Linked DNA regions of Luteolibacter sp. Y139. The protein of the gene in region 2 interacts with the protein of the main gene of each other region in a pairwise test. Links are inferred from orthologs where the notes say so. Each region holds a gene or a part of one and is shown on either strand. Other genes may lie near its edges. The genes, in order: topB and recJ.

The links.
Region 1: the proteins of recJ (region 2) and topB interact in binary tests that used the Escherichia coli proteins (3 or more experiments, as listed by UniProt). The link is inferred for Luteolibacter sp. Y139 from one-to-one orthologs.

What each region holds. Positions count from the first base shown.
Region 1 is NZ_JBBUKT010000008.1:195,002-202,126, forward strand. The notes cover bases 1,790-4,895. They hold topB (DNA topoisomerase III), read right to left. Parts: upstream 4,550-4,895; coding sequence 2,030-4,549; downstream 1,790-2,029. Other genes in these bases: WKV53_RS19505 (hypothetical protein), read right to left, coding at 4,677-4,895. In the rest of the region: WKV53_RS19490 (sulfite exporter TauE/SafE family protein), read left to right, coding at 1-351; WKV53_RS19495 (M50 family metallopeptidase), read right to left, coding at 358-1,077; more of WKV53_RS19505, read right to left, coding at 4,896-5,144; WKV53_RS19510 (hypothetical protein), read right to left, coding at 5,217-5,696; WKV53_RS19515 (hypothetical protein), read right to left, coding at 5,822-6,235; DNA-processing protein DprA, read right to left, coding at 6,298-7,125.
Region 2 is NZ_JBBUKT010000009.1:168,513-175,415, reverse strand. What follows is about bases 2,362-5,245. They hold recJ (single-stranded-DNA-specific exonuclease RecJ), read right to left. Parts: upstream 4,711-5,245; coding sequence 3,013-4,710; downstream 2,362-3,012. Other genes in these bases: WKV53_RS20705 (hypothetical protein), read left to right, coding at 4,828-5,245; WKV53_RS20715 (aminoacyl-tRNA deacylase), read left to right, coding at 2,545-3,006. Also shown: WKV53_RS20730 (hypothetical protein), read left to right, coding at 1-66; WKV53_RS20725 (DUF2459 domain-containing protein), read right to left, coding at 89-766; lpxK (tetraacyldisaccharide 4'-kinase), read right to left, coding at 892-2,103; more of WKV53_RS20705, read left to right, coding at 5,246-6,399; WKV53_RS20700 (transglutaminase-like domain-containing protein), read right to left, coding at 6,430-6,903. UniProt on the Escherichia coli protein: Single-stranded-DNA-specific exonuclease.

The DNA.
Region 1 (7,125 bases), on a different replicon or contig from region 2:
CGGGCCTTCGGCACCGCTGCCGGCGTCACGGGAGGCATCACCACCATGCTTGCGAATGCGGCCGGGCCCGTCATCCAGCTCTACCTGCTTTCCCGCCGCATCCCGAAGATGGAGCTGCTTGGCATCGGCGCGCGCTTCTTCCTGCTGGTCAATCTGATCAAGGTCCCGCTCAGCGGCAGCTTCAACCTCATCACCCGGGCCACCTTGCTGGACAACCTGAAGTGCCTGCCTGCCATCTTCGTCGGGATCTGGGTTGGCAAGTGGCTGGTCCAGCGCGTCTCGCAGCGGATCTTCGAGTGGATGGTGATCGTCTTCTCGCTCCTCGTCGCCGCCCGCCTGCTGCTGGCGTGAGTCGAATCACTGCCAGTGATACTCCTTCATCGCCTGGTAGTTCTTCCAGGCGAGGTAGCCGAAAAAGAAGATCGTGTAGGTGGAGTCCCGCCACACGAATCCCAGGATGGCTGCGGCCACCGCCGTCGCCACACTGATTTGGAAGGCCCGCTTCTGCGGCGTCACGAACAGTTGGGCGATCTGGCCGCCGTCCAGGGGCAGGATCGGCAACAGGTTGAGGATTCCCCACCAGAAGTTGATCCACAGCATGCTGTTGAGCAGCGACATCAGCGGCGGGCGGTTCTGAATGAACTCCATCGTTTCCGAGGAGACGGCAGAGTCGGTAATTCCGAATAGCGAGAAACCCGCGAAGGTGGCGGCGTCGTGAACGCCGAACATGGACACAAGGATCACGAAGATCAGGCCCCCCAGGAGAAAGCCCGCCCCGGGGCCTGCGGCGATCATCCAGAATCGGCCGCTTCGCGTGAATCGTCCACCATGGTTGGTGGCCAAGCCGCCCAGAGCCCACAGCTGGATCGTCGCGTAGCCACCGCCCAGCCGTCGGCCGGTCAGGGCGTGACCGAACTCGTGAACCAGGATCGAAATCGTGGCAGCGAGGACGAAGATCAGCACGTACTGCATCGCCTCCGGCGTGGCGCTGAAGAGGCCTCCGCTGAAGTAGGCGGTGGCGAGCCAGAACCACGGTTGGATTTCAACCGGGACGCCGAAGAGAGTGAAACGGACCATGGGCGCCGGAGGAAAGACCGGATCCCCACCCGGCGCAAGGGCCGCGCCCGCCTCGGCTAAAAAGGTCACCCGGCCAAAAAAAGCCGCCCGGCAAAGGGCGGCTGGATTTTCCGGAGCAGTCCGCCCGGCGGATCGGGGAGCTGACCCGCCGGGCGGCTGACACGGTCGACACACACACTTCGGGGGGGAAGTCGGCGGCGTGGATCGGGGGGAATCAAGCTGCCGGGTGTCTCGGAACTTCTCTCGGGATTGGGGGGAATCCGTCGGTCAGTCCATATGTTCCTTCGCGGCGGGCTGGGGGGAACCTTTCGCTCGGGTGTCCGGTGAGGGACGGGCGGAGTAGAGGGGAGAATGGTTTAACTAGCAAGACGTTTTTGTGAGAGAAAAAGCCTTGCATGGTATATGATGACGGGAGGCCGATATTCCCGGGGATGAGGTATTTCAAGGCCTTGATTCCACGTGGAATAAGGGTTTCCGAGTGTTTTATTAAGGTGTGTTAAATGTTAGATTATGTCGACCTGCTGTAGATGTTTGATTCAAGTGAATCTTATAGAGCCCGTGTGAGGTCCAAAATCGGCGGATTTTGAACGGAAGCGGAGCTCAGGCGTCGTCAGAGCGAAAATCGGGCCAACGCCGGAGTCGTTAGATCACGACAATACCGTGATCGCGTAATGCGGAATTCTCCCATTGCCCACCATGTGCTTCGAATCGCGGGGTTCCCGCAGATGGTAGCGGGACGACTGCGTCGTTCCGGCTGGGTGCGGACCGCACCGGCAATGTGGGCGGCGATCAAGTGGGGGATTCCTTCCAACTGGAGGGACACAATTCTTCGGCTAAAGGAAAACCGAAGGATCTTCAGGGAGGTGCGAATTCCGCTACTCCGCTAATTCCGCCTATAGGCATACCGGATTAGCGGAGTGCTTCCGCGCGCCATCCGAACGACCGGCCAGGCTCAACTTCCCTTCGCCGCCTTCGGCGCACGCGGCGGGAACTCGAAGCCTACCTTGCCGTCGGCCAGGGAGAAGGTCAGGAAAGCATCGAAGCCGCGCTTGGTCTTGTTCGAGACGAAGCCCTTGATCAGCTCGGTCTTGCCCTCGGCCAGCATCTTGACCACCTGCTCCTGCGGGACTTCCTTCTGGAGGATGGTCTTGCCGATGCGCACACCTTCGGGGTCCTTCTTGGTCTTCAGCTCGGGAATCAAGTAGGCCTTCTCCGTGCCGTAGATCTTCACCTGACGGCCATCCGCCAGCGATGCCGTGCCGACGATCATTTCGTCGGTGAGTTCCACATCGGGCTCGTCCTTGTCGCCGAAGACGAAGTTGATCTTGAACTTGTCGTCGAGCTCCAGCGCCGCATCGAAGGGCTTGTTGAACTTGCTCTTGAAGCCTTCCAGTGGGCCGACCAGGCGCTTGCTGAAAAGCTCGCGTGCCTCGTCTTCCGAAATCAGGCGGCCGGCGATGTACTTCTTCGCCTTGAAGCCGCAGTCGGGCGTCCGGCACTCGTAGGATTCGTCGGTCTGCTTGAGTCCCTCGGTCCCGCACTTCGGGCAGGTGGCCTGGAGGTCGGGGAAGGCGCGATTCTTGATCTCGGCAGCGAGAGACTTGGCACGGACCACGATGTCCTTCGTGTAGTCCTCGATCTCCTTCATGAACGCGGCGCGCTGGAGTTGGCCGTGTTCCATCTGCCGCAGCTTGTACTCCCACTCGCCGGTCATGGCGGGCGAGGTCAGGCCGGCGATCTGCATCTCATTCAGGATGTGGATCAGCCGCATGCCGTTCGGCGTGACGTGCAGGTCGCGGGCATCGCGGACGATGTATTTCTGCGCGATGAGGCCTTCGATGATCGCTGCGCGGGTGGCAGGCGTGCCGAGGCCGCGCTCGGACATGGCTTCGGCCAGCGCCTCGTCATCGACGAGCTTGCCGGCGCCTTCCATGGCGGAAAGAAGCGTGGATTCCGTGAAGCGGGCGGGCGGCTTGGTCTGCTCGTGCTTCACCTCGATTTCCTTCACCGGGGCTTTCTCACCGGCAGCGACCTGGGTGAGCTCGTCCTTGCCGGAAGCGACACCGGGGCGGCGACCGTAGACTTCGAGGTAACCGGGCTTCACCAGCACGCGGCCTTCGGTTTTGAAAGTGTCCGTGATGTCGCCGGTCGCGATGCGGGTCAGACGGGTGGTTTGCTCGAACTCCGCGCTCGGGAAGAACACGGCGATGAAACGCTTCACGATCATGTCGTAGAGCTTCTCCTCGGTGTCGCTGAGCTTCACGAACTTGCCGGTCGGGATGATCGCAAAGTGATCGGAGACTTTCTTCGAATCGAACACGCGCTTCGACTTGTGGAAACGCGGCCCGCTCTCCTGTTTCCCATCAAGCACGGCCCGGGCGTATTTCGCCACGCCGAGGTCGGAGCTGGCGATGTCGCGCAAGGTCTCGCGCACGGTGTCCCCGTAGTCCTCCGGCAGGTAGCGGGAGTCGGTACGAGGGTAGGTGATCATCTTGTGCTTCTCGTACAGCGCCTGGGCGATGGCGAGCGTGCCCTTTGCGGTGAACGGAGCCTCGCGTTGCAGCGTGGTCAGGTCGTAAAGCTGCGGGGAGATCTGTGACTGCGCCTTCTTCTCCTCGGAAACGGTGCCGGTCTTCCCATCGCAGCGGGCCTTGACTGCCTCCGCTGCGGTCAGGTCCCAAATCCGCTCCGGGCGGCCGTGTGGGTTGGCTTCGTTCCGCTTGAAAGCCTCGTCAATCCACTTGCCGAGGTAGTCGCCAGCAGCGACGCCGAAGGTGGCGTGCACTTCATAATAGGCGCTCGGCTTGAAGGCCTGGATCTCGGCTTCACGGGCGGACAGGATCGCCAGCGTCGGCGTCTGGACCCGGCCGGCGGCGGTGATGTTGAAGCCACCGTGGCGGGAGCGGAAGCAAGTCAGGGCGCGGGTCGCGTTCAGGCCGACCAGCCAGTCGGACTCGGAGCGGCACTTCGCGGCATCGGCCAGCGGGCGCATTTCCTCGTCGGAGCGGAGTTTTTCCCAGGCATCGATGATCGCCTGGTTGGTCATCGACTGCATCCACAGCCGTTTCACCGGCTTCTGGATCCCGCCGATGTCCATGATGTAGCGGAAAATCAGCTCGCCCTCGCGGCCGGCGTCGCAGGCATTGACGACTTGGTCGACATCCTTGCGCTTGGCCAGCTTGAGCACTTGTTTCAATCGGGCCTCGGAATCCGGGATTGGATCGAGCTCGAAACGGTCGGGAATCGCCGGCAAAACCTCGAATTTCCAAGGCAGTTTCTTGCCGTTCGGGCCGGTCGGCATGCGCAATTCGACCAAATGGCCGACGGCCGAGGTGATGATCGCGTTGTCGTTCTCAAACCACGAATCACGGCCGGATCCCTCCTTCTCGAACTTCCCCAGAGCCTTGGCCAAAGCCTTGCTCAGGTCGGTCATCACGGAGGGCTTTTCAGCTATGATAAGGATTTTACCCATGAAATTCGGCAGGTCGGTCGACGGCGACGCACTAGACGTGCCGGGGCCAACTTGGCAAGGGCATTCCTGAAACCGGCGGCCAATCCCCGTAGGGGATGAAAATTTTGCCCGCCGGCATTTCCCCTTATTAATACAGCGGTTTTGCTCCCTCCGGGCCCGCCAGAAGCTCGTCCCGCCAGCCATTCGCCAATTTCGTCCTCAATCGCATGGAGAACCCCAAAAGGACGAATCCCGACACCGAAAACAAGATCCAGAGCAGCGGGAAAGCCGGCTCCCCGGTGAAAAGGGAAATCATGGACAGGACGAAAAACCCCACCGAGACCGCGGCGAGGAGCTGATCGAGGATTTCCATGGCCACATAGGCTGGCAGCCGGTGGCCCGGCATCCGGTAGTGGTGGGAACCATTCAGCCACGAGACCGTTGCTACCATCGTATAGCCGATGAGATTTGTCATGAGGGATGCCCAGAGCCATTTCAAGCTGATGAGCCGTCCTGCCGAGGGCATGGCGATTAGGTAAACCATGCTCGCCATCGTGGCGAAGAGGCCTCCCAGCCACATGAGCACGCTGGGCAGGCCGAGCAGCATGGTGGCCATGACCCGAATCGCGCGCGGCATCGCGACTGGTGCTTCTATTTCTTCGATCCTGTCCATCCCGGGCCCTCCTTCCTAGCTGCCGGTGCCAATCGGGGAAGTCGATTCCGCGCGCCAGATGCTCCCCTTTGACCGGAGGGTTCGGTGGGTTGTCACCAGCAAGAGAATCATGATTGCCTCAAATAACGTCCAAACCAAGCAGAGCATCGCTTTTTTGTCCGCAAGCGAGCACATTGCGGCGAGGGCACCGCCCACGACTGCGACGGCCAGCAACCCCTCGAGTAGCTCGAGGCCGAGATAGCCGGGGAGCCTCGCACGTGGCATCCGATACCGCTTGCCGCCATTGATCATCTCCACGGTGGCGACCATGGCGAAGCCGATCGCAGAGCAGACGACTGATCCTGCCAAAAAAATGAGCGCCGGGAGCTGCTCGCCGGGCGGACATTTCACGAGCGCCCAAGAGGAGAAGAGGCAAGAGACCATCCCGACAATCCACATGAGGCCGCCGGGAATCCCGATGAGGAGGAATGCGATGGCGCGGACAAACGGAGGCATGGCGTCTGATGGTAAGGCGCTAGGCGGGCCGGGGGCAACTTGGCAACGGCTTCCTGAGACCGGCTAGGATCCCGTAGGGAAAAATTTGCGGAAATGGACCCGGATCGCCCGGCAGGTGGGTGGTTTCAGAAGCGTTCTTCCTTCTCTTCCGAGACCCATTTTTTTCTGTGGGAACGGTAAAACACGGTAATGGCAATGCAACCCGAGGCGGCGACGAGGATCATGGCGGCCAGTCGCAAATCAAAGGTTCCGCTGAACAGGTCGACTACTAGGCCAGACAGGCAACCTATGAAGATTCCTCCGAGCAGAAACGCCGTGAATTGGTAGCCGATGAGTGCGGGAAGTCGTCTGGTGGGAAGGAGTTCGTAGTGCGCCCCGGTGAGAAATCTGCCGGCGTGGAACATCAGGAAGCCAACGCAGGAAACCGCCGCCGATGCTCCAATGTGGATTGCTCCGTCAGGCCAAAAGATGTCCAAGCCGACCGACGTGGCAGCGACGCTGCCGATGAAGGTGACAAAGCCGCAAAGCCAGAGGATCATTCCCGGCCATCCCAAGAAGAGAACAAAGATCGAGCGCCTGAAGAGCGATGACTGCGTCGAATTCATCGCTTCACGTAACGGAACCCCGGCAGCGCCCGGACCAACCTCCGCATCTCCAGCTTCATGAGCGTGGCCGAGACCGTTTGGGCGGGCAGTCCGGTCCGTTCGATCAAGCGGTCCACGCCCGATTCTCCCTCGCCGAGTGCCGAGAAAACCTTCGCCTCCTCCGGCGGAAGCTCGGGCACGGCTTGGCTGTCGGCTTCCTTGACGGATGACTGCCGGGCGAAGGGCAGCTCGCCGAGGTCGTCGGCGATGTCGCTGGCGTCCATCACCAGCGTCGCGCCGTCCCGGATCAGCTTGTTGCAGCCGGTGGAGGTCGGCGCATTGATCGGCCCCGGCACGGCATAGACCGGCCGGCCGTAGTCGCTGGCGAGATTCGCGGTGATCAGCGAGCCGGACCACGCCGGGCACTCGGTCACCAGCAGCGCCTCCGACCATGCGGCCACGATGCGATTTCGCTGCGGGAAGGTCTGCTTGTCCGGCGCGGTGTGAAGCGGGAACTCGCTTACCACCGCGCCATGGCCGGAGGCGATCTTCTCGGCAAGCCCGAGGTTTTCGGCGGGGAAGAGCTTGGCCAATCCCGAGCCCAGCACCGCCACCGTGCGGCCGCCCGCAGCGAGCGCCGCCTCATGCGCCACCGTATCAACACCACGGGCCAGGCCGGACACGATCGTGAACCCGGCGTGCGCGAGTTGATAGGAGAGCTTCTTAGTCGCCTCGCGGCCGTAGTGAGTGATGCGCCGCGTGCCGACCACGCCGATCGCATGGCGGTCGCGTTCTTCCAACTTCCCCCAGACGTAGAGGAAAAGAGGCGCATCGTAAGCCTGTCG
Region 2 (6,903 bases):
ACGATCAACTACAAGTTCCTCGGCCAAAGCGGGACGGCGAATGTGACCGACTTTCTGGCTCCGTAACAATCCTCCCAAAGCCCGGGGCTCACGGACGCGATGGATTCCAAATCAGGCGGAATCCATTCGCTTCGGAGGTTGCCTGATCGATCACGTCGATGGCCGTCAGAACTCTTTTGGTGTCGATCGACAGGCCGGTGGCAGCCAGGGCTTCCGCCGTCCAATTGTTGCACATCCGGAAGATGTCATAGGGGAGGTCCCGGGGGCAGCGGATCAAGCGACCATCGCCCCAGCTCGACGGCGCAATCGTAATCGGCGTCCCGTCACGGCTCCGCGCCGTATGGGCATTGAGAAATCCGGCAAGCGCCGCCCCGGAGGATTCCGGGACTTCCGCCACGTAGATGCGTTGGTGAAGGCAAACTTCCTCAACCTTCCAGTCGAATGGAATGCACTCCATCACGGAGGGTGAAGGGGTGAACAAGGCGCGCAAGACCTGACCCGGGGTGAGCCAACGCTCCTGCACGTACGCGACTTCATTGCCCCAGCTCATCGAAACAAACTCATGGGTGCCGATTTCCGTCGGCTTGATGTAGCCCCATTCTTCAAGCCAGTGGAGTTCGAAGGCCAAGCCGGTATGCCAGGGGTCCGCCAACAGATAGATGCGAACGGTGCCAGGGCCTGCCCCGATGGACGTCTCGGGGGCCGGCAAGCGGGTGCTGGCGGCGATCAGCACGGTGGCAACCAAAGGCCGGAGGGGAAGGCACATGATGGAGGGGCCGGGACCTTGCCTGCACTGTCGCCCGTGGCATCCGTCGAAACCAGTCCAAAGTCGTCATGACCAGACAGACCCAGCAGGCGATCGCTCTTCACTGATCACCGTCTCCTTCGCCACTACATCGCGTAGGCGTCACGATGTCTCAGCACCGGATCACCCGGTGCACCGGGATGGCAAAGCCTCGCGATCAAATCACTCCATGCATCGTGGCCCTTGAGGATCTCCACCTCGATGCGGAGGAAATAGATCGGCACGGTGAGTTCCTTCGGCTTCGGAAAACGCACGGCGTCCTTTTCGGTGGTGACCACCAGCTCCATGTCGCGCTCGATGCAGCGCTCCATGAATTTGTCGATCTCGCGGCGTGAGAAGCGATGGTGATCGGAGAAGCGCCGGCGGATTTCCACGCGCGCACCGAGCTTCTCCACGCTACGCTCGAAGCCTTCCGGCACCGCGATCCCGCTGATCGCAGCAGTCCACTTGTCCTTCAGGAAATCGAGCTCCTGGCGCTCGCCGGTGAAGACTTCCTCAAGATAGCGCGGGCCGTGGGTGCACTCGATGATCGGCGCGACCCGATTGTAACGGCGGAGGCGTTCGATGAGCGCGTCATTTGACGTGCCATCGCACTTCGTGATGAGGATGTAGCTGGCGCGGCAGAGATTGCGCGGTGGTTCGCGCAGGGTGCCGCGTGGCAGGATCGCGCCGGTGCCAAAGGGGGCGCTGCGGTCCACCAGCACGATATCGATGCCGTGAGCGAGGTGGAGATACTGGAGGCCATCATCCAGCACCAACGTGTCCGCGCCGAGCTGGCCGACGGCGAAGCGGCCGCCTTTCACGCGGTCCTTGTCCACGACCACGGCCACGTTGTTGAGATTGCGAGCGAGCATGAAGGGCTCGTCACCGGCGAACTTCGAGTCGAGCAGGAGCGCCCGACCGGTGGAGACCACCTTCGGCATCTTCTCGGCGGGCAGCTTGTTGCCGTCCTTGTCCTTCCAATTCTGGGGAGTCTTCAGGCGGCGGCTCTTGTAGCCGCGGCTGAGGATCGCGACCCGGCGGCCTTCATCGCGCAGGGTGCGGGCGAGCAGCTCGACCACTGGTGTCTTTCCCGTTCCACCCACCGTGAGGTTGCCGATGCTGACGACGAGCGTGCCGAGGTGATGCTGCTGTCGCCAGCGACGCCGGTAAACGAGCAGCCGCGCCTGGACCACGCCGCGATAAACGCCGGAGAGCAGGCTCATCGCGAGCCGCATCATGCTGGCGCGAAAGCCCTTGGCGCGACCGAAGATCACGTCGGCGCCCCAACGCTCAAGTTCGGCCAGCGTTTCCTTCATCGGCACAGCCAGCGGAACCCGGAACCGCCATGGGAGGCAAGACTGGATGACGCCCACACCCGCCACGAAAAAATCTCCGCAAAGATCGAAGAAACACGTTGCGTGATTTCCGAGCAGTGCGACCAGTCTTCCCAGAGCCGGACGAACCGAGTCGGAATCAGATCGCAAAGCCTGAAGAGGATGAGCGATGACTTGGAAAAATCGCCCGGCTCACTTCTTTCCTCACGCCTGCTCCGTTCACCGGTGCAGGCGTTGTTCGTTTTGCCCGGGTGTCATTTGACCCATGCAGGGACCGGGCTTACCGGTGGTTAGATTCACATGCGGTCGGACAGACGTTTCACGGTCCCCGCGCAATGCCGGTCAGCCGCGTGATTTTCAACCCGCCGCGATGCCCTCCACCAGAGAGCGAGCATCCGGCCCATGGAAAGCGAGGGTTCCGCCATGCTATCGAAAAAACTCAAAGCCTTCCTCGACGCGAGGAACGTCAAATACATCACCATCACCCACTCACCTGCTTTCACGGCTGCCGAGATCGCACGGAATGCCCATGTGCCTCCCGACGTCCTGGCAAAGACCGTCATGGTAACGCTCGACGGGGCTTTGGCCATGGCTGTGGTGCCGTCAAACCGACGGCTAAGGCTGGAAGAACTGCACGACTTGGCCGCTACCGATGATGTGGAGCTGGCTCCCGAGTATCTTTTCAAGCGCCGCTTCCCAGACTGCGAGCCCGGGGCGATGCCGCCCTTTGGAAATCTCTACGACATGTCCACCTACGTCTCCCCGGACTTGGCGGCGGAAGGAGAGATCGTCTTCAACGCCGGCTCGCATATCGAGCTGATCAAGATGTCATGGCACGACTACGAGCGGCTGGTGAGGCCGCGGGTAGCGAGATTGACGGTGTGATTCAGGTCACTGCGCCGCCCGCACGTCCTGGATGATGATCTGCAAGGTCGTCCGGCCGCGGAAGCAGTTGCGGTCGATGGTAAATGCAATGTCCCACGGCGGATCAGGCAGGGCGACTTCGCCGCCACCGAAAAAGACGGCATCCTGCTCGTGGTAGCCCTGGCGAAGGTTCAGGCGCAGGTGCTGGTTCTTCATGTGCACCGGCGGGCGGCTAAGGTGGACGCTGCGGGCCATGAAGATCGGCTGCGGGTTGCCATTGCCGAAGGGCTGGAGCAGCTCGTAGTCGGCGAGGAATTCCAGCGAGAGCTGATCAAAGGAGATTTCAGCATCCACGCACAACTTGGGCTGGCGCTGCTCCGGGGCGGTATTGCTCAGGACGAAGTCGGCGAAGTCCGAGCGGAAAGCGTCCATGTTGTCCTCGGCAATGGAGAGACCGGCCGCCATGTCATGACCACCGCCGGCGAGCAGGTGCCCGCGGCAGGCATTGATCGCCTGAACCAGCGAGACGCCCTCGATGCTACGTCCGCTGCCCTTGCCAACACCTTCGGCATCAATGGCCACGACAAACGTGGGCTTGTGGAATTGCCGCATCAGCCGCGACGCGACGATGCCCACGACGCCGGGATGCCAGGTCCGTGAGCCGAGCACGATGACGGGGTCCCTTACCGGATCAAAAGTCGCCATCAGCATCTCCATCGCCTCGCGACGGATCTGGGTCTCGTGAGTCTGGCGGCGCTTGTTATAGTCGTCGAGCTTCTCCGCGAGCGTCCGGGCGAGCCTCTTGCAGTCGGTCAGCAGGGTAGCCAGCGCGTCTTCCGGCACGTCCATGCGGCCGGCAGCATTCAGGCGCGGGCCGATCCGGAAGCCGACGTCCATCGAGGTCGCCTTGCCATTCATGCCCGAGACTTCCTGGAGTGCCTGGAGGCCCGGATTGAGGGTCAGCGGCAGGCGCTTGAGCCCGTGGCGGACGAGCAGGCGATTTTCCCCGATCATCGGGACGATGTCAGCGATGGTCGCAACCGCCACCAGTTCAAGCAGTTCCTTGAGATCGAAATTCGGTGCCGGCCGCTCCTTGACCATGGCGTGGGCCAGCTTGAAGCAGACGCCGGCGGCGCACAGATAGGTCGGACCACTGCCGCACTTGGGATTTACCAGCGCGACCACGTCCGGGCGGCCACGGGGGCTGGGCTCGTGGTGATCCACCACGATGACGTCGACCCCATCGGACCGCAGGGCGGCAATTTCATCCAGCGAAACGGTGCCGCAATCGACCGCGATCAGCAGGTCCGGCTTCGGGCCCTCGACCATGCAGCGGGCCAGCGCGGCACAGCTCAGCCCGTAGCCCTCACTGCTACGCCGCGGGATGAAATGCCGTGGCTCCAGCCCATAGGCGTGAAGCAGGCGGCGCATCACCGCGATCGAGGTGACGCCATCCACGTCATAATCGCCGTAAATGCAGACCTTTTCGCCCCGATCGACTGCGCGGAGGATGCGCTCGACGGCCGGCCGCATCTCCGTGACCTCAAAAGGGTCGGCCAGATCTCGCAGTTTCGGGCGGAGAAAGGTTTCGAGATCGTCACCAGCCGGGAGGCCCCGCTGGCGTATCAAATGCTCCAGGATGGCTGGAAAGGCGTGGCCCCGACCGTTTCCATTGGAGTGGAAAGGGTCGCCGCGGAGAATCCAGTCGGCGGGAGGAGCGCGCATTCGGGTGTTGCGGACCTTAGTCAGCGCCCAGCGTGCCACTCAAGCCCGCATGTCCGTCAGCCGGACTAACGGCGATTTGGCATCGACCCTGCGGCAGGCCAGCCACAGCCTCCCGCCATGGGTGAGGCGAAACGGAAAAAACAGCGGGATTGCCCCGCCAAGGGCGGCGAGATCACTCCGGAAGAGTGTGGACGCGGCCGGAATAGCAGCATCGCCTGCCCGGTGACCTGCCCGCACAATCCCTTCGCTGCCGCCAACCACGCCGAGCATTTCGAAGCGCTGGAAGCCAAGGTCTTCGGTCTGCTCGGCCGGAAGCTGATCGCCGAACTGACGCCATCGCAGGTCCGTGAAATGGCCGACGCGATGAACCAGGGCGACGATTTTACCACCCAGGCACTCCTCACCTGGCACCTGATCGGTGAAGGACGGCTGGCGAAGTGGCTGGCCGAGGGCTTCGCCCGGGATTGGAAAAATGACGAGGCCGTGATGCTGGGCCATTTCCAGACGCTGCGACCGGCTCTGCTGGAATTCCGGGGCGTCGTGGACGAGCTGACCTGCAACGCCGTGGACCTGCTGGACCCTGAATCGCCCACCTTTGCCGTGATCGACCCGGGCGTTGCCAGCCGGGTGGATCGCTACGAAATCCTGCTCGGCTGGGTGTATGCCCTGCCCACCGGTCAGAGGCTGAGCGGCGGAGCGGTCACGATGCCGGCAATGGGCACGCAGGATCCTGCGGAAGCGTTCGCGGCCCTGCTCGATCACCTTGGCGCACCGGCGGAAGGCCGTGAGCTCTGGATGCTGGAGCACATGATTCTCTTGGGCGAGTCGTTCCGGGCGATCGAATCCGCACGCCGCGATCCCTCAGCGAAATATGATCTGGATTTGGTGCCGGATGCCTTCCGCGCAAGCGTCGCGACCTTGGACGACGGAGCCGAGGTGCTCGCCGACCATCCCCAGCCCGAGCTGGGTGGCAAAACACCCCGTGAAGCAGCGGCGGACCCGGTGCTGCGTCCGCGATTGGTGCGACTTTTGAAAGAGTTCATCCGCTCCGGCGACCGGCTGCGCCGCACGGTCGGAATGGACATCGATTCCAACCTGCTGCTCGGAGAAATACGCCTTGAGGAGCTGATCCTCCCGCCTCCTCCGCTCGGCTTTCTGGATGAAGACGAGGCGGATTTCGACGACGCGATCCCGCTCGATCCCCTGCCCCCGCAGGAAATGCTGGATAGCCCCGAACTCGACGACCGGCTCCAAGCGGCCACCGGCGACGAGGCTCTTTGGAACCGCCTTGAGATCCGCCTGGCCGATGTGCTGGATGCCTTCAACGACCTCCCCGACAAGCTGAATGCGAACGAGCTGGAGACGCTGCAAAGCACCGTTCTCGCCGCACTCGGCGCTCTGCATCCCGACCAGCCGCCGGGATATGAGCCGGACACCGAGCGAATGCTTGCCCGCTACGAAGCTTGGATGAGAAGCGGCGACGATCAGGAAGACCTCGCCGACTACGCGCAGCGCATTTTTGAAGAGACCCGCCAGCCTGCGCTCTGCGAGGCAGCGGCGGACATGATGTTCTTCCTCGAAAAACAGAGCGGCAAGAAGCTCCGGCCGAAGAAGCTGGATGTGCTGATGACCGCCCTCGCCGCCGCCATCTGGGAAGCCGCTCACTGGCCACCGGTGCTCAAGTCATAGTGGCGGCAGGTCAGCTGAGCCCAACTCGACTCACAGCGCGCCCCTCTCGGCATCGCGCAGCAGGCGTTCGTAGCGCTTCTCCAGCTTCACGGCCTTCGCCTCGTCACCGGCGGTGCGGTAATAGCCGCAAATCATCTTGTAGATGCCGGTCTCGGTGTTGGCGCGGAACCAATCCTTGGAGCCGGTTTCCACCACCCGCATGAAGGCGAGCTCGATATCGCGGGCGGCCTTGCGGGCGGTTTCCGGGTCGTCCTTGCAGAACGAGAAGTAGTCCTCCGCCATCCGCTTGAAGCCGGTGATGCTACCGCCGTATTGGCGCAGCGACTTGTCGTAAAGTTCGGAAATTTCCTTCGCCGCGCCGGCCGAGTTATTCTTGTGAATCAGGTCGGCCTCACGCTTGAGCGAATCGGCCACCAGGTCCTTCTGCTCGCCGGCCTCGCGTTCGATGCGGCGACGCTCACGCGACAGCATGCGGCGGGCGTCGTTCTCCTTGGCGTAGGGGAA